DNA from 2 places in the Bacillus sp. AFS053548 genome. Region 1 is predicted to be linked to the other one. Evidence: a T-box and tRNA genes for the amino acid it is inferred to sense, from the RefSeq annotation. Region 1 holds a T-box; the other holds one or more tRNA genes.
The links. The T-box of region 1 lies ahead of lysS (lysine--tRNA ligase). A T-box ahead of a tRNA ligase gene usually reads a tRNA of that ligase, here a tRNA-Lys.

Region 1 (15,933 bases):
TTTATCTTGGGCCAAACTTAATCCGTCATGTATTTCGTTAACTCCATCTTTTGTTTTTGAAATACCATCAGTCACTGTACCCATTTGGCTATCAACATAAAAACTATCAATTTGTTTGCTTTCAGGTTGTGTAACTGAAGATACTTGCTTAACAGCCTTTATCTTCTTAAGTCTTTCAGTAACATTATCAATTACTGCAAGTGATTGATTATTATCAAGCGCTTTGTCGTTTTCAATTACGACTGTTGCAGGCATTGCCTGACCTTTACCAAAATGATCTGAAACGATATTAAATCCTTTTGATGAAGGATATTTATTTCCAAGTTCTCCAATTGTATCAAAGTTTAGCTTTTCTTGATGGAAATATACCATCGGAGATAAAATCAATAATATGATAACAATTGTTATAATTGGTTTCTTTATTGCAAATGCAGATGAATTACCAAAAAACTTGTTTTCTTTGTGTCCACCTACATTTTTAGATGGCCAGAAAAGCTTTTTCCCTAAAACTTTCATAATAAACGGTGTTAACGTTAATATTTCTAGTAATAATATGCATACACCTATAACAACTACAACACCTGATTTATATATTGGTGATTCTGCAAATACAAGTGCAAGGAACGCAATAAACACAGTTAAAATACTATAGGCAATTGTTTTACCAGCCGTTTTATAAGTGTTTACGATTGATTCATCAACTGAATGACCAAGTGAAAGTTCCTCTTTAAAACGATTAAAAAGGAGTATGTTGTAATCTGTTCCAATACCAAAAAGAATCAGTATTAGTAGCATTTGTGTAAGACTTGTAATTGGAAATCCAGCTTTATCGATTAATTGAGCAGCTATCCCCATTGAACATAGATAAGAGAATGCAACAGCAATTAATGAAACAAACGGTGTAACAATCGATCTAAACGCAAGAACAAGTACTACTAAAATAAAAATCACTGTCAATGCAGCACTTTTTTCAACTCCAGCTTGTGAAGCTTTTAGATAATCATTGTTGATAAAATCTTCACCACTTAGATAATATTTAACTGGTACTTTACTTAGTTTATTATCTAATTCTTTTTTTATATCATCTATTTCTCTTCCGTTTTTATCTAACTTATAACTCACCATTAGTGTGGTGCCGTCTTTTGATACTAATGAACTTTTTGCATTTGGAATACTAAAAGGATCAATGATTTCCGAAATTCTAAGTTCTTTACTGCTATCATGGATTCCTTTAACAGCGTCACCAATTTTTTCCATTTCGTCATTTGAAATTTTATTTTTATCATAAAAAACAATCAGATTATTCGTTCCTTTTGCAGTATCCATTTTTTTGAGGATATGATCTGCCATAACAGAAGGTGAATCACTATTCGCTCCTTCCTGCCCCTTATTCCGCAGAATTGCATTTATGTCAGGTTGTAGAACTGTTAACAATACTGTTGCAATTAACCAAATTGAAAAAATGATCCAACGACCCTTTATGATTTTGTTCACACGGTCCTCTCCTTCATTCATTTATCTCTCTTTTTTTTCTTTTTCCTTATCAAGAAAATACAATACATCAAAGAATTCATAATTATCCATTCCATCTGTCTCCATCTTCTTCTTTACAGCTGTTACTAATAATCTCATTCCTTGTTCTACAATCTCCTGTTCATGTGAATCCAAAAAAGTTAACGCACTATTTAATGATTTATTTGCAATTTCAGTAATACTACCATTTATTTCATCCGAAATATTTTCTGGTAATGAAATTTCTACGAATCGTTTATCTTTAGGGTTAGGTGTTTTCAACAAAAGCCCCTTTGTAGTAAGACGCTCAACGATATCTGAAACAGTACTTTGCGTCATTTTTAAATTTTTAGAAAGTTGTTTTATGCTCATTGTTTTATGTGCATATACTTCACCAATAACTCTTGCTTGTGGAATTGTTACGCCATGTTCTTCTGAATGTTTTTGAAGACTTTTCATTAAAAATCGTTGTAAAAAATCGATTGATTCACTTATAAATTCAGCACGTTCTACCATTTAATCCCTCCAACACACAATACTTCCTGTACGATACATCTTATACGATGTATCGTACAAGATTTATAATATTTGTCTTAACTGCATTTGTCAATTTAAATAAACATAAATGTAAATTCCCTAAAAATTAGTTACTCCTATTGTTAAAATTCAACTATTTAGGAAAAATATCCAATAAAAAAAGCAGTTGATTATTCAACCACTTTTATGTGAATTATGCTTTTTTTGATTTATATTGGTACGTTGTCTTTTGCTTCGGTTCTTTAATCGATAAATACACAGCTACAACAATTAGAATACTTCCTATGAAAAATGAAGGATTAATTTCTTCATTTAATAAAAAATAACCAAATATCGTACCAATTAATGGTTGTAAAAAGAAAAATAATGATCCTGTGGAAGTATCGATATATTCAAATCCTTTGTTCCAAAGATAAAACGCTCCTGCTGTAGAAATCGTGCCTAAAAATATAACTCCCATCCAAATCCAACTATTTGATGGCAAGTCAGTTATGTTATTACTTTGTTCTATAATCGTTAATGGTAATGTAAAAATTACACCAAATACTGTTGCCCAAGTTGTTACGGTTAATGATGAGTATTTATTCGTCTGAACTTTACTTAGAACTGTATACAATGCCCATGTTATTGCAGCACCTACTAATATGAGATTTCCGAAATAAGCTCCTAAATTTGAACCACCTTTTGGTAATCCAATTACAACAATTACTCCAATTGTAGCTAAAATTACAGATACAATCTTACGGCTATTAATCTTTTCTTTTAAAATTAAAAATGCAAATAATGAAATTAACGCCGGTGATGCTGAAGTAATTAAAGATCCCATGGCTGCTCCTGAAAGCTTCGTACCGATAAATTGAAAACCAATTGAGCCCGTATAGCCTACTAATGCAATTAGCGCGATTGGAAATAAATCTTTCTTACTAATTTTCCAGCTTTTTTGGAAGAAACTGATGATTCCTAAAGTTAGTAATGCTAAAAGAAATCTCATTTCAAGTAATAACCATGGAGAAATACTGTCTAATACTACTTTACTAACTACATAGGTCATCCCCCAAATACTAGCGGCCAATGATAAACACAATGCTCCTTTAAAGAAATTCATTTAAAATTCTTCCTTTACTTATTATTCCAATCATTTTTCGAAAGTTCAAACATAATTTCGGTTACATATTGGTTTTTAAAATAAGAATTTTCTATTATTTTTATCTGTTGAAATCCTAACTTCCTTAATAATTTAATTGAAGATGAATTTTGCTCATCAGCGATTGCGTTTATTTTTTCTTTGTTTAATTCATTGAATAAGTAATCAACTATTCTATGTAATGCTTCAAAAGCATATCCCTTATTTTGATACAATGGCTCTAATGTAAAGCCGACCTCAACTTGATTTGCAGGATCTAATAAAGTATGTACGCCAATATCCCCTATTAGTTGACCATTCATTTTATTTTCAATCGCTACTTGAACCCATGAATCAGGTAAATTCATTTCAGCTGATTTTTGTTTTTCTATAAAATTAATTGCTTGTTCGTATGTATAATTCTCCCAACCTTGATAAATCGCCACATCTGGATTTGAACGATATTTATAAAAGTTGCTAACATCTTCATCTTTAAATCTTCTAAGTTTTAATCGACTAGTCTCTATTTCAAAAAATTCTAGTTTGCTCATATTCCACCTCTAAAAATTCACTTTTTATCGTAATTGTACATTCTATTATACTTAGAAATTTCAAAATAAACATAATTTTTTGCATTTTGATAGTTTATTCAGAATTTTCTTATATTTTATTGTATATTTCTTTTTGGTATTTGGTACAATTATAAAACAAAACCGATCATTTAAACTCTAAAATTATAGTTGACACTTTTAACTGTAAATAATAAAATTACAGTATACTCATTTAAATTGAGTTTGGTAGTCAACCTAATTTGATTAATTAGATCATGCATTTTTAATCGTTTTTTCTCTCAACTGTAATTTTTTTTATTACATTTTAAATATAAGGAGTGAGTAAAAGAATGGTGCATCTATATGTAACATCAAGTTGTACATCTTGTCGTAAAGCAAAAGCTTGGCTAGAGAAACATGATATTGATTATAGCGTGAAAAATATTATGAATGAATCTCTTACACTTGATGAAATTAAATCTATTCTTCGCATGACAGAAACTGGTACTGAAGAGATTATATCGAAAAAATCAAAAACGTTTCAGGAATTAAATATTAATATTGAATCGCTCCCACTTAATGAATTATATAAATTAATCATAAATAATCCCAAAATGTTGCGCCTGCCAATTATCCTAGACGAAAAAAGATTACAGGTTGGTTATAATGAAGAAGAAATTCGTAGTTTTCTTCCTCGTAAGCTACGAACATTCTCATACATTAAATCACAAAAAGTAGCTAATTAATAATAAACAAATTGTATTACAGAACTAAATATAATAAAGAAATATATAAAAAAATTAACGATTTTAGGAGGCAGACCATGAATAGTGATTTCACTCTTGCCATTCATAGTTTAACTTATCTTGCGCTGCAGCCGGATCGGATGTCTACTAGTGATGCAATATCAGAGAGTGCCTGTGTCCATCCAGTTCGTATTCGTAAAGTGCTTAGTTTGTTAAAAAAGCATGGATTTATAAAATCGAAGGAAGGATCTGGTGGTGGATTTATTTTTGCCTTAGATTTAAATGAAGTTAATCTATGGGACATTTATATAATCACCTCTGAGGGGGCACTGCAGCCTAAGTGCCCTGAATCAAATGAAAAGTGTGTTGTTGGGGCAAATATGCAAAATGTTCTTTTTACTATTTTCTTAGGTGCAGAAAAACATCTTGGGGAATTTTTAAAGCAATACAATATTAAGGACATTGTCGATCATATCAAATGTGAGAATTGAGCAGCTAAAACAGTGAAGGCTAAGCCTTCTTTTAATCGAAATGTAAAAAAAAAAATTACAGTTTGATCTAAGAACTGTAATAATCACAAATTTTTTAACTTATAAATCTAAATAAGAAGGTGGAAAAAATGAACTTGAATAATGATACTATTTTAAAAACAGGTGACTGGGTTAAAGGTATATCAATGGGTGGTGAATTAGTTATAGGTTATGTTGAATCATTTAAAATTCATGATGAAATAGTAAAGGTAAATGTAATAACTTCAGATAACAAAACGACTGTTGGGAAAACCATTCACATGCTAAATAAAAACGTTATGAAAATGCCTGATTCGAAAGTGACAAACAAGGAACAGATTCGCTTTCTAATTGACGTGGCCCTCTCAACGGGGGATGAGGATTGGTTTAATGAGCTATCTTCTCAGTTAAACTCCATGAAGCAACTTGTTAATAGCGTAAAATAAAGCTTTATTAAAGGTTGTCTATTTAGACAGCCTTTTTTTTGTTTAAAAATCATCATTTTAGTTTAACAAAGCCTTGAATTATATTATAGACCTTCCAATTAGACAGCCTTTCATATATTAGAGACTAACACCTTTTTTATTTACAACTACACTAGTAATTCGATACTTTTCATTCAATAAACCTAGTTTTTCAAAAGAGAAAGATTCCTACTTTATAACCAGTATCCCCCTTCTCTTCTTGAGAAAATTGAACTTCCTCTCCACCCGAAGGATAAACAAGACGTTCATATTGAAATTAATCATCATAAATCCAGCGAGTTAGAAAGTTTGAAACATAAAAAAACTGATCAAATCATTGACCAGTTTCAAATCATATTAATATTGAGTTAATTTATTCAATGGTGTTTGAATAATTAGTGGTTTTTTTGCAGGATCTAACCATTTTAAAATGGATACTACATTTGTTTTAGGTGTAGCTGTGCAGCCTGCAGTATATCCTGAAGATCCAGCTACGTGAAAAAAGATTGCACTACCTTTTCCTGGGGTTCTCGCAGTATTGTAGTTAATAACAAATCCATAATCATATTGAGAAATATTCATTTTTTCGGCAGTTTTCCATCTACCGTTATTTTCTGATGCCAATTGCCAAGTATTATATAATTTACTATTTGAATCGTCTACAAATACATCATTTGAAGTAATTTTACGGTATGTCATTTTCGTTCCTGGATTTGAATATCTACCAAATGCTGTTGAAATTGTATATTTCCCTTCAGGTGTTTCATAATCACCCTCATGCTTACTACTAATCATGCCGTTTTTACCGATCACACCTGAATATGTATGTAATTTTTTCCAACTAGTACCGTTTTTTTCAAATGTTTCAATTAAAACATTTCTTGTACTTTCATTTTCTGCTGACACAATGATTAATTGTTTTGAAGTACCTAAAGTTTTCATTTTATTTACGGTCGTGGCAGAAACTGTTGTTGGAGCTTTTTTAATATATTTACTTGAAACCCATCCAGTTTTTGTTCCACTTTTTATTTTATACCAAGAACCACTTGTGCTTGTTATCGTAACTTTCGCACCCTTTTTAAGTGTCCCAATTACTTTATAACTCGTACTAGGACCGCTTCTTACATTTAAAACTGATGCAGTTACTGTACCACTTATCGTCGCAGCTTCCACGGTCTTAATAGAACTCGGAGTAGTATTTCCATAGAATAAACCTCCAGTTAAAATTGATAGTGCCAAAGTTGTTTTGCAAATACTTTTAATCATTAAATCAGCTCCATTGTAAAGTAAATCTATATTTGAGCCTTTATTATACATAACTAACCTTACATAATAAGGACATTTTTATTACAATTCAATTAGTTTTATAACATTTCTCTAAAAATTGTAGAAATTGTTAAAATTTTTTCGATACTATTTAAATTATAATCAATAATGACAAAAAAAGAAGCCAATTTTAAATTTGGCTTCTTTTTTATTTATTAATGCCCGACCATCATTGAAGATTTTGATTCATCAAGATCTGCTTTTGACGCATCTACATCTTGCACTTTTGGTTTTCGCAAAATGATCGCTAACAACGCTCCTACTAATGCGATCCCTGCTGCTAGTAAGAAAGTATCACCAAATGCTGAAATCATTGCATTTAATGGATTCGTTGTTTTTGCCATATAATCCTTAGTACTCGAAGTTAAAAATCCAGCCATACCTGCTACTGCAAATGATACCATTACTTGCTGTGCAGCTGCAGTTAAAGGCGTTACACGACTTACTAAATGTCTTGGTGCAGATTGTAATACGTGTGTATTAATCGGCATCATTGATAATCCCATTCCAGCACCCATCATAGCAAGTGTTAACATAATAAATGTATTAGAAGAGTCAACTGAAATCTTAGAGAAAATGAATAGTGCAGATGTGATAATTGTTAAACCAACTAACGCCATCGGTCTAGCACCAACTTTATCATACATTTTACCACCAATTGGCATCATTAAAGCCGATGCTAATGCTTGAGGTAACATAATTAAGCCCGTTTCAAATGCCCCATATTGTTTAACTGTTTGTAAAAATAATGGAACAATTAGGAAAGAACCAAATAAAGCAATTTGCATAATCCATGTAATTAAAATACTTCTAACAAAATCAGACGATTTAAATACACGTAACTCAAGTAAAGGTTGTTTTAGGCGAAGCTCAACAAAGATGAAAAGTAATAATGCAACTCCACCTACGATTAAACCTGTTAATGTTCCTTTTGAAGTCCAACTAGTTGAACTTTGACTAACTCCGTAAGCTAACATTGAAAAAGCGATTGGAGCAATGATTATACCTAATCCATCTAAAGCAGGTACTGATTTTGATTCAAAATTAGGTAAAAATTTAGCACCAACTATCATAGCAATAATACCAATTGGTAAATTAATTAAGAAAATCCAATGCCAAGTAGAATACTCTACGAACCATCCTGAGATAACTGGACCTAATGCAGGTGCAAGTAACATTGGAATTCCAAGCATCCCCATGATTGATCCGATTTTTTCTGGAGGAGCTAATCTAAAGATAATTGCCATACCGATTGGCGCAACCATTCCTCCACCTATTCCTTGTATTACTCGGAATAAAATTAACTGTTCAGGTGTTTGTGCTACAGAACAAAGAACTGATCCGATTGTAAAAAACAAAATCGTTAATAAGAAAATTTTCTTTGCTCCAAAACGATCAGACATCCAGCCTGCAAGTGGTATAACCGCTGATAATGCCAATGTATATCCTGTAATCGTCCACTGCATTTTTGTTAAATCAGATTTAAAATATTCGGTAATTCCAGGTAATGCTACGTTTACTACCGTACTATCTAAAATAACCATGATCATACCTACGATTACTGCCATCATTGGACCGATAATCGTTTTTACGCTAAACGGCGTGTCAGCCGAGTTTTGCTGATTATTCATATATTATCCCCATTTCTTCTATCTATTTTTGTTAAGCTGTATTGAAACTCGTTCAAATTTTCCATTCTATTTATTAGTGCAAAAAACATTTTATGATAAAAGCGAAATTTGAACAGAAAGTCTATCATACAAAAAAACAATTAAAATGTAAATAGTAATTGTCCTTGATCCGAAAACAGTACTCATAATAAGTACAGTATATGTTAATTATATGTCCATTTCAAGTTTAATTTTTAATTATTTCTATTGATTTTTTGTAAGACTACCTTATTACTTCAAACAGAAAGTTTAAAAATAAAACAAATAAAAAATAGCCCTTATGATTCTATTCACTTAGGCTATTTTTTAATCACATTATTTTAATTATTTATTTTTAACATACTTCATCATTAGATGAGCAATTGTATGTTGCTCTTGTTCATCTGCAACTTCCCAAAGGTCTTTTAAAATTTGTTCTTCTGCATTTTTTGGTTCAACTTCATTTGCTAAATAATTTCCTAAGCGATATGCCATTTCAGAAATAGCACCTTCACCAACACCTTTGTCACCTGTTGCATCTAAACGATCACCTAAAAAATCTTTCCATTGATCCCAGTTATCTAAAATTGACATCGTTTTTCACCTCATAATAATAGTTGTTGAAGATTACATAAATACTATTTACCTTTTTTGAAGTAATTATGTATGAATTATTATCCGGGTAATATTGTCAGAAAATTAAAATAAAAAAGAGCTAATCATTTTGCAAAATTAGCTCTTTTACTCATATTATTTTTTATTTTCGTTCATAAAAAATATCGCTAAGGTACCAGGCCCTGCATGAGCACCTATAGCAGACCCAATTGAATTAATAACAAATTCCTTACATCCAAATGTCTCTGCCATCGCATTTTTAATATCAATTGCTTTTTCTAAATCGTCACCGTGAGAAATACCAATTAATTGAGTTGATAAATTTGTTCCTCGAGATTCCATAATTTCAAGGATTCTTTTTATCAATTTTTTTGAACCTCTAATTTTTTCAAGTGGAATTAACTTTCCATCTTCAACGTGTAAGATTGGTTTAATATTTAATAAATTGCCGACAAAACCAGCCATTTTACTCAAGCGACCTCCACGCACCAAATATTGAAGATCATCAACTGTAAAGATATGTTCTATATGTTGTATACTTTGTTTTATATTCTTAACAACCTCTTCTTTTGTAGCTCCGTTCAACGCAAGCTTTGCAGCATTAACAGCTATTAGCCCTTGTCCGATTGATGCACTTTTTGTATCAAATATCTCTAGATCAAAATCAGGAAACTCCTCGTCAAACTCATTTTTTACCATTACTGCTGATTGATATGTACCTGAAAGTTCAGAAGAAAACGCAATATAGATACATGATGTATCTTCTTTTGCATATTTAACGAAGGTATTATAAATATACTCATACGACGGCAGAGACGTTTTAAATACTTTTCCATTACGCATTTCATTAAATAAAGTCTTTGAATCCAATGTTAAACCATCAAAATATTCTTTTTCATCTTCTGAATAAACTCGTAGTGGAATGACATCAATATTATATTGTTCAATGATCTCTTTTGGTAAATCAGCCGCACTATCCGTAATAATTTTTAAATTCATCTAATCATACCTCTGTTTCAAAAAATTGGTTTATTCTATTTAAACTCATAAATTCTATTCTCTCACAAAATGCTTTTACAGAAAAATGAAATGTTTTAATATAATTTTAATATTAATATTTGCTATTAACTAATATATACCTTCTTTTTTTCATATTCTTCACAAAAAATTTTAAATTTACCATTCAAACTGTTTATTTGGATAATAGCCATATCGATATTCTAATTGATTTTTTTCATCTTCACTTCTTTTTTGGCGCAGTGCATAAATAATTAAAATGGATCCGAACACTTGTACCCAGCTACCAACAAGTAATAAATCATGACCTAAAATAATCTTATCACGTAGTAACGCCGCATTAGCAATACCGTCAATTAAAGCTCCTAAACCGATTAATTGATTGCCATAAGCCTCAATTTTATCTAGTTGCGTCCCCTCCATCAATGCTCCAGTTGTTTCAATTTGAGCACCAATTGATTGAATAATACCTCCTAGTGCGTTTAATCTAAAACCTTCTCTTTCCATTCCTTCAATTTCTAAATTTGTTGCAAATGTATTTGTAGCATTTCCGGCTGCTTGAATCCAAGCACCAATCATCATTGTTAATTCAAATTCTTTTTCTATTTCATTTTCATTTTCTTTTATTGCTCTCTCATATAATTTTTCTCTTCCAATTGCTTGAATGGTGTTTCCAAAAGCTTCAATCGCATTACCTTTAGCGAATAAACTTCTACCAAAGTTTTCGCTTACGATTTTTGTACTTGAAATACCAACTGCAGCCGTTGATGTACCAAATAATAAAAAATACGCACCAATTAGGGGTAAATCATCAACTAAATCCCTCACTTTGGCACCTCCATTCAAATAGTATTTAAATCAGTTTATTCAACTTTAAATTTAATTGACAATTAATATTGTTTTGATTAATATAATAACAATTAATATTTCGAAATTTAAAGGCTATGAAGAGAAAAGTAGTAAAGCTAAAATTATTTACAGAGAGCTCCTGTGTGCTGAAAAAGGAGTAATAATAAACTTTATGAAAAAAGACTTGGAGCTTCTTATAGAACTAAAGTTCACTTTAGGGATGGTACGACGGGTTCTCCCGTTATAGAGATAGGGTATAAGCATTCGTGCCGTACCTAAATAAGGTTGGTATGGTAACATATCAATAAACTGGGGTGGTACCACGAAGTTAACAAACTCTCGTCCTCAAGATGATTAAATCTTGGGGGTGGGAGTTTTTTTATTTGCAATTAGAAGGTTAAAAAAAACAAATAATTTCGAGGTGAAAACATGCATTGGGCATATAAAATCGCAAATGAATTAATTGAAAAATATCCAAATAAAGAAACTTATGTATGTGCATCTGGCATTAGCCCATCCGGGTCAGTCCACATTGGAAATTTTCGTGAGATCATAACCACTTATTTTGTTGTGAAAGCTTTAAATAATTTAGGTAAGAAAACAAGATTTATCTTTTCTTGGGATGATTTTGATCGTTTTAGGAAGGTCCCGAATAATATTGATCCAACTTTTTATCATTTTATAGGTAAAGCTTATTCAAATATCCCAGACCCATTTGGTTGTCACTCAACATTCGCTGAACACTTCGAAAAGGAATTTGAAAATTCCTTATCTGAACTAGGAATTGAGGTTGAGTTTATTTATCAAAGTAATGAATACAAATCTGGAAGATACAATGAAGAAATTATACATGCTATCGAAAAAAGAAAAGAAATTTATGATATTTTAATGAAGTTCAAAACTAGTGTTCCAAATGAACGTGAACGTAATAATTTTTACCCTATTACGCTATACTGTGAAAATTGCGAGAAAGATGATCCTTCAATTACTCATTATAATAGGGAAAGCAAAATGTTAAATTATACATGTCGTTGTGGATTTTCAAATCAATTATCTGTAGAAGTTACAAACAATATTAAATTAAACTGGAAAATTGATTGGGCTATGAGATGGATGAAAGAAGACGTTGTATTTGAACCAGGTGGAAGAGATCATTCTTCTGAAACAGGTAGTTACAATGTTTCAAAAGAAATTGCTAAAGCCATATTTGACTATGATGCACCTCATTATACACCTTATGAGTTTATTGGAATAAAAGGTCAAAATCAAAAAATGTCCAGTTCCTCTGGTAATTTAATAACCCCAACCGAGTTATTACAAATCTATTTACCAGAAGTGATTCTCTTTATGTTTGCTAAATATAAACCAACCGCAGCATTTAATATTGGTCTAGATGAAGATGTGATTAAAAACTATTCAGAATTTGAACGGTATCAATCAAATTTTATCGATCAATCTTTACACGATTTAGATATTTGCCAATCGGTAGAATTTGCACATATCGGCAAAATTGATAAAAAATATCCAAAGTTTAATCATGTTGCTAGTATTCTGCCTCTTGTAAATTACAATGTAGATCTATTAAAAGACATATTTGTTAATCATGGAGAACTTTACTCATCCATTGAAATAGAGAAAATTAGTCATATGGCTGAATATTGGATAAAAAAATACAATCCACAAAAAAATATAACGATAAACGAAAAACGAGCTTTTGAATTTTATCACTCTTTAACTGAAGAACAGCAATTTTGGTTGAACAATTTATGTGACTATTTATTAAATAACGAGCCCCAAGATCAAACTGAATTAATGAAAGAATTATATTCGATTTGTTATCATGACGATAAAAAAATAATGAAAGCAAATCAAAATAATTTTTTCACAATGATCTATCAGCTTGTTTTAAATAGAACAAGTGGGCCACCTATTCCATTGTTATTTCAAGCAGTGCATAGAAATCAGCTAATTAATTTATTAAACTTCAACGAAAGTTAATATAGGTAGCTAAAATAAAAATGGACTCAGCTTTATACAAAATGAGTCCCATTTTTATTAATTTTTATTGAATACGATTTTTAAATGCTTCTTCTGTCACAATATAATCTTCTTCTCGATCTTCATGTTTACGATCTTCGGGAGCAACTAGTGATCCTTTTGGATGAGTTGGTTCATGACCTTTTTTCTTATGATTAAAGCTTTTACCTCTTGCCATTATAAAATCCTCCTTAGTTAAATCATCATTAATAATATGAGTATTTGGACTTTAACTTATAGATGGTAGATTATTACAAGGAAGAATTTTATTAGGCTGATTTTGATGATATGATATTGAAAAATACTTAATTAAGTTAGAGGTATAAGATGAAAAAAGAATTTGCAATCAGTATTTCAAATCATATTAAAAATTGGATGGTTTCAAATAATTCTTTATTTAATATTGAAGAAATACCAACAACTTTAAATACATTACAAAATTTTCAACAATGGACAAACGGTAAGCTGATTGTTTCAGCCTTTCATTTAAGTAAATTCGAAGAAGAAAGTTATTATTTACTATTAATCGACTGGCATCGAAATGAAAATTTTTATTTAGTCATATATGTTGAAAATAAATCTACAACCGCTGCAGAAATAAGAGAAATTCGTGAGCAAAATGGACATTTTTCTTTAGTTTGGAAGTATAATCCATTGAAACGTGACGGTAAAAACGCTGAACGAAAAGCATATTTCAAACAAGTATTTGGTTCACTTCAAGTAGAAATACCAATCCCGAGTAATTCTAATGAAGTTGAACGTTTTTTTAATGATCTCTACAAATTATGTAGAAACCGTCAAACAGCTGACAGGATTATAGATCTTTATGATTTTTAAAAATCAAACGAAAACAAACCTAGTCCATTCTGAACTAGGTTTGTTTTGAAAATATTATATATTGTTAAAACATATTCTCATATATGTATTCTAAACATTAACAGAGTTTTGAAACCTTGCACTCTTTTTTAATAATAAAGGAGTTATTATAAAACCGATAATCATACCAGCTAAGTGACCAGTTAAACTAGTCGATGGGATAATTAATGAAGATAGTAATCCAATCCCTAAAAATGTAATGACAAACTTACGATCATCTGAAAAGAGCATCTTTTTTCTAAATAAGGTAATAAATAAATACATTCCTAAAAAAGCGTAGCCTACACCGGATGCCCCTGTCTCAACTGTATTAGGCGAATAGTTAAAATTAATAATAAGTCCTGTAAGAATAACCGATAATAAATAAAATAATAAAAATTTAACTGAACCTAACGCTCTTTCTAATGGTCTACCTAAAATAATCATAAAGGTCATATTCATAAAAAAATGAGCGTAGCTCCCATGCATAAATGCATACGTAAAAAGTCTCCATACTTCACCTTGTTTTACTAATTCATGCTCATATCCACCTAAATTGATGATATTTTCGATTGTATAACCACCTAAAAATGTCGTAATAATCGCTAATATAGTACATAAACCAACCATAATTGTTGTGATTGGATATTTCCTAATAAACGTTTTGAAGTCTTCTGTCACCAAAAACATCAATCTTCATCCCTTCTTGGAGCTATTATCAAGTTGTTATTTATATTTTCTAATTACTTAATTCGACATTTTTCTGTAAATTCCTATTCTCAAATAAAAAAATCATACAAAATTTAAAGACAGGAATAGGAATTACATGATAAAGGGTATTTTAAAAAGATTAAATGAAAGAGTAGCCATCATTATTGATTATTAATTCTTAGTCTATGTATCCATCTTTACTCTCATATTCAGACCTATTCATTTGTTAATATTAAAGGATAGTATTTTTGTATGATTTTTAATGGGGTATCAGTATTAATATATTTTGCACTTGTAAAAACAGCCACAAATTGATTTTTTGGTGAAATAATGATACATTGGCCTCCATAACCCATGGCAAAATAAATCGTTGAATCAAGATCCTTTAACTCATTATTTTCAAGCACCCACCAATGATAGGCATATGAACCAACGTGCGGATATGTATGGAACTTCGCTTTTGTTGATTTTTCAATCCACTCACTTGAAATAATCTGTTTATTATTCCATTTTCCTTTTTGCAGCATTAATATCCCAAGCTTTAGTAGATCATCTGTCGTTAAACTTAAGCCAAATCCTCCAATATTAATTCCTTTTGAATCCTCGTGCCAAATAAACTCTTTTATTCCTAACGGATCAAATAACATTCGTTTTGCAAAAGTAGATAGTTTTTCATTCGTTACCATCTGAATAATTGCACTTAGTACTTGAGATGCTCCAGAGTCATAAACCATTTTTTCACCTGGATGATTAACCATTTCTTTTTCAAGTACATATTGGATCCAGTCTTCACTATTAATCATTGGAAATGGACGCCCACCCCATTCTCCCCACTCTTGCCAATCATATCCAGGTGTCATTGTGAGCAAATGTTCGAGCGTAATTTCTCGTTTTTTCGTTTCAATATTTGGAAAAAAATTAGAAATTGGTATATCAACACTTTCTATAAATCCCTTATCAATTGCAATTCCTATTAACATCGATAAAACACTTTTCGTAACGGAATTAATTTTGAATAGTTTTGTTTCGCTTTTTGAATTTTTATAAAAATTATATTTAATTTCTCCATTTTGATAAATAAGGCAAGTTGAAATGCGTTCTTTTTTTAATTCATTTTCGAATTTTACATAGTTCATTGAATTTGTTTTCAAATCATTTCTCCTTTCAAGTTGCTTTAGTAAGTTCCTTCTATTTTAATCATTAATTTTAAATATGTATATTTTTCATTCATTCAAATCAATTTTAAAACTTTGTCCCCTTTAAAACAAAATCGAGCTGCGTTAGCAACTCTAAAATGATTTCTTTTACATCTTATCTATTTTTTAAAATTACCTTTAATCGAAACAAGTTTCTTTTTTAGGATTTTGATAATATTCAAACATTAATTCTAATTGAGAAGCAGTATTTCGATTGAGAGAAAGTTCTGGTAAAT
Region 2 (15,933 bases), on a different contig from region 1:
CACTTGAAGGTTTAAGTCAGCTATTAAGTACTGTACGTTTAGTACAAAAACATTTAAATAAAAATTTAGCAATTGAAGGCGTATTGTTAACAATGCTAGATGCTCGTACAAATTTAGGGCTCCAAGTTATAGAAGAAGTAAAAAAATATTTTCAAGATCGCGTCTATAAATCAATTATTCCAAGAAATGTACGCTTAAGTGAAGCACCAAGTCATGGTAAACCGATCATTACATATGATCCAAAGTCAAGAGGTGCAGAAGTATATCTCGATCTAGCAAAGGAAGTGATTGATAATGGCTAAAGGTTTAGGTAAAGGTATTGGAGCATTTTTTCAAGATATAAATCAGCAAGAAGAGTTAGTTCAGGAAATTGATCTTAAAGAACTTAGACCTAACCCATACCAACCTCGTAAAGTATTTGATGAGACTGCAATGTTAGAATTAACTCAGTCAGTGATTGAACATGGAATTCTTCAACCAATCATTGCTAGGAAAAGCATAAAAGGTTTCCAAATCGTTGCTGGAGAAAGACGCTATCGTGCTGCAAAAAATGCAGGTTTAAATACAGTTCCAGTTATTGTAAGAGACCTTACTGAAGAGCAAATGATGGAGTTGGCTGTATTAGAAAATTTACAGCGAGATGATTTAAATCCTCTTGAAGAAGCAGAAGCATATCAAACTTTAATTGAACAATTACACTTAACACAAGAACAACTGGCAAAGAAACTTGGAAAAAGTCGTCCACATATTGCTAACTATTTAAGAATCTTAACTTTACCTAATTCTGTTCAAAAAAAGGTCGAAGAAGGCACGCTCTCAATGGGACACGGAAGAGCACTTTTAGGACTAAAACGAAAAGGGTTAATTGAGGCTACCGCACTAAAAGTAATTGAAAAAAACCTAAGTGTTCGTGAGGTTGAAACGTTAGTCAATGATCTAAATGAAAATGTTTCACGTGAAACATCAAAGAAAACTCCAACTAAAAACATATTTTTTAGTGAGTATGAGGATCTTTTACAAGAAAAGTTCGGAACATCAGTTAAAATTAAATCGGCTAAAGATAAAGGGAAAATAGAAATCCAATTCTTTAACAAAGAGGACTTGGAGAGAATTCTTTCAATTATAAAATGAGTTACTCATAGGGAATATTAAATGTGTTGGCTTCCAATGCAGTTAATATTCCCTTTTTTGTTTTTAACTGACTTTTTTTAATTGTAAGTTAGGAAACTATTACGTTAAAAATCTAATTGGCACGTAAATTTTCTTTCAGTTTCTTTAATTGAATTTGCAATAAACTTAGCCATTTTCATTACAAGGCTTAATCTAGTATTTTGTAGAACGTAGAATTCCATAAACCCACTAACATTTACAACCCCGGTTAAATTAATTTCGCCAACTAAAGGTAATTCTTTTTTCATTGCCGCACCGGGTTTTAACGGACCATTGGATAAACGTACGCTACCAATACTTTTTACTCTGCCTAAACATGCATCTACAGCAATGATAAATGGATTGTTATACTTGCCTTTAATTCTTTCAAGTTGTTCTGAAAGATTTAACGCATGAATTGGCTCATCAAGAGTACCATAATAATGAAACCTACTTAAGTTTAATTCTCCTAACATGGTTCCAACTAAAGGACCTAAAGAGTCTCCCGTAGAACGGTCAGTTCCAATACATACAAAAACAATTTCTTTAGTGTGTACACTTGGAAGCGACTTACATAAACGATCTGCAAATCTGTTAATAGCGTTTTCGTCATCTAGAAATACAGAATAATCATCCTTGAATAGGTTACGCAAAGGATTTGCTGAAAATTGCATAATATCGCCTACTTTTCATTTAAGAGAGTAGTATTAGTTTATGCAAAATTTAAACAATTTATACTTTCGTCAAGCGATCTTCGTTATTAAATTAAACTATTATTACATTTGTACATATTTGTAGTTTTAAAATGATAATTCGTTTAGTATAACGTTTGAAGTCACTTGAAAATAGATAGGGGGAAAAACAGTATGAATAATGCAGCAGATAAAATAGAAAATGCTGAAAAAGTAATAAAAAAAAGCATGCTAACTCCGGAACAATGGAACACAATTTTAAATTCATCAATAAAGATAGCTCTAATTATTATCGTTTCAGTATTGGCTGTAAAACTCGGAAGAAAGTTAATCCGTAATCTCTTAAAGGTTAATGCTAGAGGACCGTTACAAGTATCAGAAAGAAGATCAGTAACACTTATTAAATTAATGGAAAATGTACTTGCATATGTAATTTTCTTTATTGCTGCTTTGACGATTCTCCCGATATTTGGTGTGGAAATAAAAGGACTTTTAGTTGGAGCAGGAATTGGTGGCGTAGCAATTGGTTTTGGTGCACAAAGTTTAGTAAAAGATATTATTTCTGGATTTTTTATTTTATTTGAAGATCAATTTTCAGTTGGTGACTACATTAGAGTTCAAACTTTCGAAGGAACAGTACTATCAATTGGTTTAAAAACAACTAAAATTAGAAGCGGAACTGGTGAGCTTCATATCATCCAAAATGGAATGATTACTGAAGTAACCAATTTTTCATTACATAATGCTGTGGCAATGGTCGATGTTAGTATTTCATATGAGGGCGATATTGAACATGCGCAAAATGTAATTGAAGAGCATTTAGAAACTATGCCAGCTAGATATGAAGAAATGGTAAAACCTCCAGAGTTTCTTGGGATACAAAACTTAGGACCATCTGAAGTAACATTACGAATCTCTTCAGAAGTTAGAGCAATGACACAGTTTAAAATCTCTAGGGCAATTCGAAAAGAAATTAAGGAAGTACTTGAAAGAAATAACATAGAAATTTCGTATCCAAAGATGGTATTATATAAACAACCAGACACTAAAAATGAAAATGCGAATGTATAGTTTGTATGCTACTATTTTAAGGAAGTGAAGTTTTCACATGGAAGAAAAAGAATTTAGCCTAAATGATATAGTAGAAATGAAAAAACCTCATCCTTGTGGAGTGAACAGATGGAAGATTATTCGAATGGGTATGGACATTCGATTAAAATGTGAGGGATGTGAGCATAGCGTTTTAATACCTCGCAGAGAGTTCACACGAAAATTAAAAAAGGTTTTAGTTCGATCTGAAGAGTAGGACGATTTTTAAATCAATGGGTATCTAGTAGAGTGATTTGAAGGATCGCTCGTATTAGATACCTTTCGTATGTTTAGAATTAATATTCAGATTTTCTTGTTATTTTTTTTTGAAATCAATATAATTGTGAAAGATTAACTAAGTTCGTATAGGAGTGGGAAATATGCCATTAACAGCAGGAATCGTAGGATTACCAAACGTAGGAAAGTCGACATTATTTAATGCAATTACACAAGCGGGTGCTGAATCAGCAAACTATCCGTTTTGTACAATTGATCCAAACGTAGGTGTGGTAGAAGTACCAGATTACCGTTTAGTAAAATTAACTGAATTAGTTCAACCTAAAAAAACTGTTCCAACAACTTTTGAATTTACCGATATCGCAGGGATCGTTAAAGGTGCAAGTAAAGGTGAAGGGTTAGGAAATAAGTTTTTATCTCATATTCGTGAAGTGGACGCAATTTGCCAAGTAGTACGTTGCTTTGTAGATGATAATATTACTCATGTATCTGGAAAAGTAGATCCAATTGCAGATATTGAAACAATTAACTTAGAACTAATTCTTGCAGACTTAGAATCAGTTGAAAAACGTATTGATCGTGTAGCTAAATTAGCGAAACAAAAAGATAAAGATGCATCTTATGAACATGAAATTTTAGTAAAATTAAGAGACGCATTTGAAAATGACAAGCCAGCTCGTTCAGTAGAGTTTACGGAAGAGCAAATGAAAGTAGTAAAAGGTTTACACTTATTAACGACTAAGCCAATGCTTTACATCACTAATGTTGGCGAAGATGAAATCGCAGATGCCTCATCAAACGAATACGTTGAAAAAGTAAGAGAATTTGCAGCTAAAGAAGGTTCTCAAGTAATTGTAATTAGTGCAAAAATTGAAGAAGAAATTGCTGAGCTAGATGATGAAGAGAAACGTACATTCCTTCAAGAACTTGGAATTGAAGAATCAGGTTTAGATCAACTAATTCGTGCAGCTTATTCTTTATTAGGATTGGCAACTTATTTCACTGCAGGTGTACAAGAAGTAAGAGCTTGGACATTTAAAAAAGGTATGAAAGCTCCACAATGTGCTGGCGTAATTCATAGCGACTTCGAACGTGGCTTTATCCGCGCAGAAACAGTTTCTTTTGAAGATTTAGCGACTTATGGTAACATGACAGCATCAAAAGAAGCAGGTAAAGTACGTCTTGAAGGTAAAGAGTATATCGTACAAGATGGAGATGTAATGCATTTCCGATTTAATGTTTAATGAAAATAGCAACTGAATTATTGATTTGCTATCTTAAAAAAACTATGCTATAATTTTGACTCGTGAGTGATTATTTTAAATTGCTCCTTGCCCTTAATTGGGCCGTTAGACCAAAAGGAGGTGACATTGTGATGAATAAATACGAAATCATGTACATCGTTCGTCCAAACATGGAAGACGAAGCACAAAAAGCATTAGTTGAGCGTTTCAACGGCGTTTTAACTGAACAAGGTGCTGAAATCACAAACGTTAAAGAGTGGGGTAAACGTCGTTTAGCTTATGAAATTAACGATTTCCGTGATGGACACTACATGCTTGTAAATGTTTCTGCTAAGCCAGAAGCTGTACAAGAATTCGATCGTTTAGCGAAAATCAGCGAAGATATCATCCGCCACATCGTTATTCGTGAAGAAGAAAAATAATATTTTTTAAATGCTTTAGGGAGGTAGGAATCAGATGATCAATCGTGTTGTACTTGTAGGTCGCTTAACAAAGGATCCGGACTTACGTTATACGCCAAGTGGGGTTGCCGTTGCAACATTTACTCTAGCGGTGAATCGTACCTACTCAAATCAGCAAGGTGAAAGAGAAGCAGATTTTATTAACTGCGTTATCTGGAGAAAGCCTGCTGAAAACGTAGCAAACTTCTTGAAAAAAGGAAGCTTAGCTGGCGTTGAGGGGCGTATTCAAACTAGAAGTTTTGATGGTCAAGATGGTAAGAGAGTATATGTAACTGAAGTTGTAGCTGACTCTGTTCAATTCTTAGAACCAAGAAATGCATCAGGTAACCAAGGTGGTTCATTCGGTATGAATCAACAAAATCAAGGTTTTAACGCTGGAAATCCTTTCGAAGCACCATCTCAAAAGCCTAGCTTTAATGATGATCCATTTGGTGGGACAAGCAAAACGATTGACATTACTGATGACGATCTTCCTTTCTAATAATAAAAAGTGTAATGTTGAACGGTTAGCATTACTAAAAAACTAACTTTTAAGTAGAGGAGGGAAATAACAATGGCAATGGGTGGACGCAAAGGTGGACGTGCTAAACGTCGTAAAGTTTGTTACTTTACTTCAAATGGCATCACTACAATCGACTTCAAAGATACTGAGTTATTAAAACGTTTCGTTTCTGAGCGTGGTAAAATTTTACCTCGTCGTGTAACTGGTACTTCTGCGAAATACCAACGTAAATTAACGATTGCAATCAAACGCTCTCGTCAAATGGCTTTATTACCATACGTAGCTGAATAAGCTAAGTAATAAAAAGTACAGCATTCTCGTGCTGTACTTTTTTTGTATTTATGAAAAAATAAGTTTTATGGTAAAATAAGAAATAGTATGCTTATCGCGAAATAAGTAGGGGTAGTTGAAAGGAGCTTTATTTTGAAATCGACTCGATTTATTACCGAGGGTGCAGTACTATTAGCTATTTACTCAGTACTACTGTTAATATTTAGATTTGTACCGTTTCTCTCAATTTTTATGGCATTCCTTATGCCACTGCCATTTATTATTCTAAGTATTAAATACTCAATTAAAGAATCACTTTTACTTTGCTGTGTGGCGCTGGGATTAACAATTGTGATTACCTCATTTAATTTACTTCCAGTTACTTTAATGTACTCAACAGTGGGTATAGCATTTGGTTATCTATTGAAAAACGACCGAAGTAAAGGCGAGATTTTACTTACTAGTACTTTTTTATATTTAATACATACAGTACTATCGTACATACTATTCAAAGCTGTTTTTCATATTGATTTCGTTAAAGAGAATATAGACTTGGCAACGGAAGCTATAGAAAAAAGTAAGGAACTTAGTGCCAGTCTTGGTACAAATGCCAATGAAAAGGCATTAGATAGTCTTACAAATGCTATTAAATTAATCCCTACATTAATTCCTTCAATACTGTTAATGGTTAGTTTTATACTTGCTTTTTTAACCCAACTAGTAACTTTTCCATTAATAAGAAGATTAGGTTATAAAACACCAAAATTTAAGCCATTTAGAGAGTTTAGACTCCCAGTAGGATTCATGTGGTTCTTTTTAATTGTAATGATTTTTTCATTCTTCAATTTGAAACAAAGTAGTTTCCTCAGTACAGCAGTGATTAACTTAACTTATGTACTTCAAATTTTACTGCTCGTTCAAGGTTACGCATCGATCTTTTATTTTAGTTATTTAAAACATTTTTCTAAAGCGGTACCAATTATTATATTGATCGCAAGTTTTATCATTCAACCATTAATTTATATTGTTTTACTAATTGGAATTGTCTCAATTGGAATATTTAATAGAAGAAAAATTTAAACTTAAAAACATATTTGTTACTAATTTGTTGTGAAAAAGTGAATAAACTTTAATATGTAAGTTAGATTTTATTTGGCTTAGGGGTTGAACATATGCAAGATTTTCATAAGAAACAGATGTTTCTTATACCCGTCTATCTTTTAACTGCTCTTTCAGTGTTTCTGATCGGAACCGTGGTCTATATTCAACCTAAAATAGGGATAATTTTTATCGTTATCTTTTTATGCGTTATTTTTCTAGTTGTAAAGTTAGAAATTAAGTATCGCTACGTTTTAGATATGTATATAGAATCAGTTATGTCGAGAGTGAAAAATTTAAGCAACGAAGCAATTACAGAAATGCCAATTGGAGTATTACTTTATGATAGAGAGTACCATATTGAATGGGGCAATCAATATATTTTAAATATTTTAGATGATCGTTCATTAATTGGTAAACACATATTTGATCTATCTGAAGGATTAATGGCTTTAATTTCGAAAAAAGAGAAAAAAGAAGATGTATTGATTATAAGTAAAAGAACATATCGGGTAGTTATTAAAAGGGAAGAGCGATACATTTACTTATTTGATGTGACAGAACAAGCACAACTAGAGAAGTTATACGAAGATCAAAGAACAGTAATCGGAATTATTTTACTAGATAATTACGATGAAATGACACAGGGTTTAGATGACCAGGAGCGTTCTAGTGTAAATGGTGCAGTAACAACAATGTTAAATAGTTGGGCTAATAGTCATGGTATGTTCTTAAAACGTGTTTCATCCGATCGATATAGTGTAGTTTTAAATGAAGGAATTCTGGCAGCATTAGAAAATAATAAATTCTCTATATTAGACCAAGTAAGGGAAGAAACTACAAAGCGTAATTTACCTCTTACTCTAAGCGTCGGTGTTGGAGTAGGTAGTTTGAATTTAACCGAACTTGGCCAACTTGCTCAATCTGGTTTAGATTTAGCGCTAGGACGCGGGGGAGATCAAGTAACTGTTAAAAACATTAATGGTAAAGTAAAGTTTTTTGGTGGAAAAACAAACCCTGTAGAAAAGAGGACGAGGGTTAGAGCGAGGGTAATCTCGCATGCATTAAGAGATTTAATGAAGAGTAGTACCAATGTTATGATAATGGGTCATAAGTTACCTGACATGGATGCTCTTGGTTCAGCAGTTGGTATCTTAAAAATGGTAATGCACAATGAAGTGGATGGTTATGTAGTAATCGATAAAGATGAAGTAGATAAAAGTGTTAATCGTTTGATGAGGGAAATGTCTAAAAATGAACAATTTATGTCTTGTTTTATTTCACCTGAAAAAGCAAAAGAACTTATTTCTGAAGATACATTAATAATCGTAGTAGATACCCATAGACCAACAATGGTTGAAGAAGAATCACTTTTAAATGAAACAGATAAAATTGTTGTTATAGACCATCATCGAAGAGGAGAGGACTTCATTAAGGATGCAATTCTCGTTTATATGGAGCCATATGCTTCATCTACTGCAGAATTAGTAACTGAGTTATTGGAGTACCAACCTAAGAAAATAAAATTAAGCATGCTTGAGGCAACAGCCTTACTTGCAGGTATTATTGTTGATACAAAGAGTTTTACTTTCCGAACAGGAGCAAGAACTTTTGACGCAGCGTCATACCTGCGTTCGAATGGCGCAGATACGATTCTCGTTCAAAATTTACTAAAACAAGATATGAATGAATATATTCGCAAAGCAGAATTGATAGAGGAAGCCTATATGTACAAAGAGGGCTTTGCGGTTAGCTTTGGAAAAGACAATGTAAGCTATGATCAAGTTTTAATCGCAAAGGCTGCAGATACATTATTAACGATGACTGATGTCATTGCATCTTTTGTTATTGCGAAAAGGTCAGATAATGTTGTTAGCATCAGCAGTCGTTCATTAGGGAATATAAATGTTCAATTAATAATGGAAGAGCTTGGTGGTGGCGGTCACTTAACAAATGCTGCTGCACAAATTGAATCTTCTTCAATCAGAGAAGTTGAACAACATTTATTGAGAATAATCGATGAATATATTGAAGGGAGAACAAACAAATGAAAGTAATTTTCTTAAAAGATGTAAAAGGAAAAGGTAAAAAAGGAGAAACTAAAAATATCGCAGATGGCTATGCAAGTTTCTTAATCAAAAACGGAGATGCTATTGAAGCTACCGCAGGTAATATGAAAACTCTTGAAGCGAAAAAAAATAAAGAATTAAAAGATGCACAAATCGAATTGGAAAATTGTAAAAAGCTAAAAGAAACAATTGAAACTTTAACAGTAGAACTAAAAGCTAAGTCAGGTGAGGGAGGCCGTCTATTCGGATCAATCACAAGCAAGCAAATTGCAGATGAGCTTAATAAAGTGCATGGTATTAAACTAGATAAGCGTAAATTCGAAATGAATGATGCGATTAGAGCACTAGGTGTAACAAATATTAAAGTAAAATTACATCCTGAAGTAAGTGCAACTTTAAAAGTACACGTTAAAGAACAATAAGAAAAACAAGCATCTGGAGGACTAGAAATGAGTGATTTGCTAAATGATCGTACTCCACCACAGAATATAGAAGCTGAACAGGCAGTATTAGGGGCCATACTGTTAGACTCAGAGGCGCTAATATCAACTTCAGAACGGCTTTTACCAGATGACTTTTATCGAGCTGCCCATCAAAAAATATTTGAAGCGATGCTAAAGATTGCTTCAAGGAATGAGCCTCTAGATGTTATCACGCTTACTTCTGAACTAGCTAATCAAGGAGTGTTAGAAGAAGTAGGAGGAGTATCATACTTAAATGATTTACTGGCTTCAGTACCAACGGCATCTAACGTTGAATACTATGCAAAGAGCGTTGAAGAAAAATCTACTTTAAGAAGATTAATTAGAACCGCGACAAATATTGTAACTGAAAGCTATGCGCCAGATACTCCAGTAGATGTTGTATTAAACGAGGCTGAAAAAAGTATTTTAAAAGTAGCTCAGCGCACAAACGTTTCTGGTTTTCAAAGTATCAAAGATGTAGTATTTACTACATTTAGTAAAATTGAGACCCTATTTAATCAACGCGGCGAAATCACAGGTGTACCGACAGGGTTTACCGATTTAGATCGAATGACAGCGGGATTTCAGCCGAATGACTTAATTATAGTAGCCGCTCGTCCTTCAGTAGGTAAAACGGCTTTTGCATTGAATATCGCACAGAACGTAGCTACTAAAACGGATGAAAACGTAGCAATTTTCAGTCTTGAGATGGGATCAGATCAGCTTGTCATGCGTATGCTATGTGCGGAAGGAAATATTAACGCACAGGCATTGCGTACAGGTAATCTTGAACAAGAGGACTGGAATAAGCTTACGATGGCTGCTAGTAGCCTAGCTGGTACAGGCATATATATCGATGACACACCTGGTATTAGAGTAAATGACATACGTGCTAAGTGTAGAAGGCTGAAGCAAGAGCATGGCTTAGGAATGATCCTAATTGATTATCTGCAGCTTATTCAAGGTAACGGCAAAAGTGGAGAAAATCGTCAACAAGAAGTATCTGAAATTTCACGATCTCTTAAAGGACTGGCAAGGGAATTAAAAGTACCTCTAATAGCCTTATCTCAGCTATCACGAAGCGTTGAGTCAAGACAGGATAAACGTCCAATGATGTCTGATATCCGTGAATCAGGAAGTATTGAGCAAGATGCGGATATTGTTGCGTTCTTATACCGAGACGATTACTATGATAAAGAATCAGAGAATAAAAATATTATTGAAATCATTATTGCTAAACAAAGGAATGGTCCAGTAGGTACTGTTTCATTGGCATTCGTAAAAGAATATAACAAGTTCGTAAACTTAGAACGAAGGTTTGATGAGCAAGCACCAGGTGCCTAAAAATAGTTTGGAAACAGACAGTCACAAATATGTTCAATTGTCTGATTGCTATTACTTGGGATGCCATCTAAAAAATAATCACATAGTGAATCTATGTGATTATTTTTTTTTGTTAGGGCAAACTATTTTTATCAAATTCTTTAGTTTGTATTTACGAACAAATAAAACTTAGAACAGAATTATTCAATGAGATTTATTGACAAATCCCGTAAGTTTGGTATACTAGTTTTGGTTTTAGTTCGGAAATAGCGTATTTTAATCGGAGGTGCAGTACATTGTCATCAGTAGTAGTAGTTGGTTCTCAATGGGGAGACGAAGGAAAAGGAAAAATTACTGACTTTTTATCACAACAGGCAGAAGTAGTTGCTAGATATCAAGGTGGTAATAATGCAGGTCATACAATCGTATTTAATGGTGAAAAGTACAAACTTCATTTAATTCCATCAGGTATTTTCTTCTCAGATAAAATTTGTGTTATTGGAAATGGTATGGTTGTAGATCCTAAAGCTTTAGTTCAAGAGCTAGCATACCTACATGATAAAGGTGTTTCAACTGACAACTTACGTATTAGTAACCGTGCTCATGTTATCTTACCTTATCATTTAAAACAAGATGAGCTAGAAGAAGAGCGTAAAGGTGATAATAAAATTGGTACTACTAAAAAAGGTATTGGACCAGCTTATATGGACAAAGCTGCTCGTGTGGGAATCCGTATGGCAGACCTTTTAGATAAAGAAGAGTTTTACGAAAAATTAAAACGTAATCTTGAAGAGAAAAATAATTTATTTGAAAAAATGTATGATTCAAATTCATTAAATATCGAAGAGATTTTTGAAGAATATTATGAGTTCGGACAACAAATTAAAAAATATGTGTGTGATACTTCTGTTGTATTAAATGATGCAATTGATGGTGGAAAGCGCGTATTATTTGAAGGCGCACAAGGCGTAATGCTAGATATCGACCAAGGTACATACCCATTCGTTACTTCTTCTAACCCAGTTGCAGGTGGAGTAACAATCGGATCTGGTGTTGGTCCAACAAAAATTAATCATGTTGTTGGTGTATGTAAAGCTTACACTACTCGTGTTGGTGAAGGTGCATTCCCAACTGAGCTTTTCGACGAAATTGGAAATACAATTCGTGAAGTAGGTCGTGAGTACGGTACAACTACTGGAAGACCAAGACGTGTAGGTTGGTTTGATAGTGTAGTAGTTCGCCACGCTCGTCGTGTTAGTGGTATTACTGATTTATCACTTAACTCAATTGACGTATTAACAGGTCTAGAGACTGTTAAAATTTGCGTTGCTTATAAATTCCGTGGAGAAACAATTTCTGAGTTCCCTGCTAGCTTAAAACAACTTGCAGAATGTGAGCCAGTTTATGAAGAACTTCCAGGTTGGACAGAAGATATTACAGGAGTAAAAACTCTTAATGAACTGCCAGTTAATGCAAGACATTATGTAGAACGTGTGTCTCAATTAGTAGGTATTCCATTATCTGTATTCTCAGTTGGTCCAGACCGTAACCAAACGAATATCGTACGTAACGTTTACGGAGCTTAATATAATAAAAAGCCCTTAAATAAAAATTTAGGGGCTTTTATTATTTTTTTAAAAAAACTATTGCAAAACTATTAGAAAGTATGATAAGATAAATCTTGTCGTCATAACTAGTAAATAGTTTATGAAGTTAATCATTGTGAGCCATTAGCTCAGTAGGTAGAGCATCTGACTTTTAATCAGAGGGTCGAAGGTTCGAATCCTTCATGGCTCATCTTTTCTTAAATTAATGTGGCCCGTTGGTCAAGCGGTTAAGACACCGCCCTTTCACGGCGGTAACACGGGTTCGAGTCCCGTACGGGTCATCCTTTTTTAATAAAATTATCTTGGTCCCGTGGTGTAGCGGTTAACATGCCTGCCTGTCACGCAGGAGATCGCCGGTTCGATCCCGGTCGGGACCGCCATATAATGGCTCGGTAGCTCAGTCGGTAGAGCAGAGGACTGAAAATCCTCGTGTCGGCGGTTCGATTCCGTCCCGAGCCATCATAAAAACTACTGTATATACAGTAGTTTTTTATTTTATATCAACCTTATAGAAAATAGAATATAACAGTTCGATTTTACAAAAAAACTTACTTAATTTAAAATAGAAGTAAGTGGAGTAGACCTCTAGCAACAAGCTAGAGGTTTTTTTCAAAAATCTAGTGTTTATATACAAAAAGAATAACACGTAAGAGCGTAGTCGTATTATATTTAGATTGATAGTCCACAAAACGAAATTGCTATGATAAGTTTATTTGTTGCCTAATTTTATATTAAAATGCAAAAGATATGTATAGAATTGACGGTAGCAAAAACTGACTAGAAAAGGAGTGCGGGGAATGAATAAAAAAATATTAATAGTCGATGATGAAAAACCAATTGCTGATATATTGAAGTTTAATTTAGAAAAAGAAGGCTTTGAAATTGTTTGTGCGTATGATGGAGAGGAAGCATTACAAAAAGTAGATGAGTTTCTTCCTGATCTAGTTTTATTAGATATTATGTTACCAATTAGAGATGGTTTAGAAGTTTGTAGAGAAATAAGAAAGAACCATGAAATGCCAATCATTATGATTACAGCAAAAGACTCAGAATTAGATAAAGTACTAGGTTTAGAAATGGGAGCAGATGACTACGTAACAAAACCATTTAGTACACGTGAGTTACTTGCCAGAGTAAAAGCAAATTTACGTAGACACCAAACAGGAACTACATCTGAAAAAGAAGAGTCAGTGGAAGTTATTATTGGCTCGCTTGTTATCAATCCAAACGCTTATATCGTAACAAAACGTGGCGAGAAGATCGAATTAACTCACCGCGAATTTGAATTACTATATTATTTAGCGAAGCATATCGGACAGGTTATGACGAGAGAACATTTACTTCAAACTGTTTGGGGTTATGATTACTTTGGAGATGTACGAACTGTCGATGTAACAATCCGAAGACTTCGTGAGAAAATTGAGGACAATCCAAGTTATCCACTTTTCATTGTAACAAGAAGAGGAGTAGGATATTACCTCCGTGATCCGGAGCAAGATTAATGGCAGCTTATAATAAAGTTGGTTTATTTAAATCAATTGTATTTAAATTTGTACTTGTTTATATTTTACTAATCTTGGTGGCTATGCAAATTATTAGCGTTTATTTTTCAAGAGAGCTTGAAAAGCAACTTGTAAACAGTTTTACAGTTGCGATAAACGAACGTGCTAAGCTATTGGCTTACAATATAAAAATAGAGTATGAAAAAAAGAAAACTCTAGACGATCCAGAAGTAAAAGCTAATATTCAAAAAATAGTTTCTGACTTCGGAAAGAATATTGGAATATCAGACGTAAGAGTTATTAACCAAAATAGTGAAGTCATTGCTACTTCAGATTCTAGTAATCGATCTATTGTTGGTAAAAGGACTACTGATATTTTAGTAAAAAGAGCACTTTTAGTAGGTACTAGAACTGAGAAAGTGTTAATTGATCCTAAAAATGGTCATCGAATGAAAACGATTGTTACCCCAGTAATGGAAGGTGACGAAATTGTTTCAGCCATTTACACAAGTGCTTCTATGGAAAGCACTTATGAAAGAATGGAATTAATTAACCGTATTTTTTCAACTGGTACACTTATAGCAGTCGCGATTACATCCATTTTAGGAATATTATTGGCTAAAGCAATTACGAAGCCAATCTCTGAAATTAGAAGACAGGCCCAAGAAATGGCGAAAGGAAATTTCTCTCGCAAATTAAAGGCCTATAGTGAAGATGAGATTGGTGAATTAACGATATCATTTAATAATCTATCACGTAATTTACAGCAAGCCAGAGCTTCAACGGATGGAGAAAGAAGAAAGCTTCAATCAGTACTAGAGCATATGTCAGATGGGGTTATTGCAACTGACCGTAGAGGGAAAATTATTCTTTTAAACGATCCAGCTGAAACGATGCTTAATGTTTCACGTGAAACAGTATTAAATAAATCGATCTTAGAGGTATTGGGAATCGAAAAGATCAATACTTTAGATGATTTATACGATGAGCCAGATTCAATTATGTTAGATTATAGTGATAATAAGAGACCAATGATTATACGAGCTAGCTTTTCAACTATACAAAAAGAGTCTGGTAAAGTTAATGGTCTGATCGCCGTACTCTATGATGTAACTGAACAGGAAAAAATAGAGCAAGAACGTAGAGATTTTGTTTCCAATGTGTCACATGAATTAAGAACGCCGTTAACAACGATGAGAAGCTATCTAGAAGCATTATCAGATGGAGCTTGGGAGAATAAAGAAATTGCTCCTAAGTTTTTACAAGTAACTCAAGATGAAACTGAACGAATGATTAGGCTAGTAAATGACTTATTACAATTATCTAAGTTAGATAGTACCGAATATCGTTTAATGAAAGATTGGGTTAACTTTACAGAGTTGTTTAATCGTATAATCGATCGACATGAAATGAGCAAGTCTCAAGAAGTATCGTTCAAACGTGAGTTTATAAGTAAGACGAGATTTGTATTTATAGATGAAGATAAAATTACACAAGTGTTAGATAATATTATTTCAAATGCATTAAAGTATTCACCAGAAGGTGGGACTGTAACTTATCGTATTAAGGAATCTAGAGATCAAATATTAGTTAGTATTACTGACCAAGGTATGGGAATTCCAAAAGAAAATCTATCAAAAATATTTGATCGTTTCTATCGAGTAGATAAAGCTAGATCGAGACAAGTTGGGGGAACCGGCCTAGGGCTTGCTTTGGCAAAAGAAATGATTTACGCGCACGATGGTCATATATGGGCTAAAAGTGAAGAAGGAAAGGGTACAACAGTCTATTTCACACTTCCGGTGGCTGATGACCAAGAGGATGAGTGGGAATGAGAAGAGAACATATAAAATCAGTTATATTAACTACTCTTGTTATAGTAAGCTTAGTACTTTCATATAGCTTATGGTCATATCAACCAACATACGATGTACTTCAAAATCAAGACTATGTCCAAAAAGTTTCGATTGGTGCAAAAAGAGACTTTAAGGACATAGTAATTCCGAATTTATTAGTTGTTCATGAATCAAATAAAAATTATGAAACAACTAAACAGAGTAATATATCACCGATTTATAGATCATTGCAGAAATCCGAAATCACAAATTTTGAAAATCTGACAAATAAAACGTCTGAAGTTGCCTACCAATCAATTACAAAAGGAAAAAATAAATTAGAAATTATTTTTCCGACTGTAGTACCAGTAGAGACATTAGGTAAAGTTCT

Region 2: it encodes a tRNA-Lys, which carries the amino acid that the T-box ahead of lysS (lysine--tRNA ligase) is inferred to sense. The anticodon was not compared.

Annotation. Positions count from the first base shown of each region.
Region 1 covers NZ_NUHI01000032.1:28,409-44,341, reverse strand. Annotated here, with positions in the region: gene CN946_RS17240 (MMPL family transporter) at 1-1,494, opposite strand, end outside; gene CN946_RS17235 (MarR family winged helix-turn-helix transcriptional regulator) at 1,516-2,028, opposite strand; gene CN946_RS17230 (DMT family transporter) at 2,243-3,154, opposite strand; gene CN946_RS17225 (GNAT family N-acetyltransferase) at 3,169-3,723, opposite strand; gene spxA (transcriptional regulator SpxA) at 4,074-4,469, shown strand; gene CN946_RS17215 (RrF2 family transcriptional regulator) at 4,547-4,960, shown strand; gene CN946_RS17210 (IDEAL domain-containing protein) at 5,089-5,424, shown strand; gene CN946_RS17205 (SH3 domain-containing protein) at 5,800-6,708, opposite strand; gene CN946_RS17200 (MDR family MFS transporter) at 6,924-8,399, opposite strand; gene CN946_RS17195 (DUF3243 domain-containing protein) at 8,763-9,011, opposite strand; gene CN946_RS17190 (DegV family protein) at 9,168-10,031, opposite strand; gene CN946_RS17185 (DUF6944 family repetitive protein) at 10,209-10,877, opposite strand; T-box leader at 10,985-11,248, shown strand; gene lysS (lysine--tRNA ligase) at 11,328-12,896, shown strand; gene CN946_RS23550 (hypothetical protein) at 12,961-13,113, opposite strand; gene CN946_RS17175 (hypothetical protein) at 13,263-13,772, shown strand; gene CN946_RS17170 (rhomboid family intramembrane serine protease) at 13,863-14,480, opposite strand; gene CN946_RS17165 (serine hydrolase domain-containing protein) at 14,717-15,652, opposite strand; gene CN946_RS17160 (NUDIX hydrolase) at 15,836-15,933, opposite strand, start outside.
Region 2 covers NZ_NUHI01000005.1:380,917-396,849, reverse strand. Annotated here, with positions in the region: gene CN946_RS03665 (ParA family protein) at 1-302, shown strand, start outside; gene CN946_RS03660 (ParB/RepB/Spo0J family partition protein) at 295-1,131, shown strand; gene yyaC (spore protease YyaC) at 1,236-1,823, opposite strand; gene CN946_RS03650 (mechanosensitive ion channel family protein) at 2,016-2,912, shown strand; gene CN946_RS03645 (DUF951 domain-containing protein) at 2,950-3,147, shown strand; gene ychF (redox-regulated ATPase YchF) at 3,311-4,411, shown strand; gene rpsF (30S ribosomal protein S6) at 4,543-4,833, shown strand; gene ssb (single-stranded DNA-binding protein) at 4,868-5,353, shown strand; gene rpsR (30S ribosomal protein S18) at 5,432-5,665, shown strand; gene CN946_RS03620 (YybS family protein) at 5,798-6,724, shown strand; gene CN946_RS03615 (DHH family phosphoesterase) at 6,817-8,793, shown strand; gene rplI (50S ribosomal protein L9) at 8,790-9,233, shown strand; gene dnaB (replicative DNA helicase) at 9,261-10,619, shown strand; gene CN946_RS03600 (adenylosuccinate synthase) at 10,895-12,184, shown strand; tRNA gene CN946_RS03595 (tRNA-Lys) at 12,323-12,395, shown strand; tRNA gene CN946_RS03590 (tRNA-Glu) at 12,415-12,486, shown strand; tRNA gene CN946_RS03585 (tRNA-Asp) at 12,510-12,585, shown strand; tRNA gene CN946_RS03580 (tRNA-Phe) at 12,592-12,664, shown strand; gene yycF (response regulator YycF) at 13,003-13,707, shown strand; gene walK (cell wall metabolism sensor histidine kinase WalK) at 13,707-15,542, shown strand; gene CN946_RS03565 (YycH family regulatory protein) at 15,539-15,933, shown strand, end outside.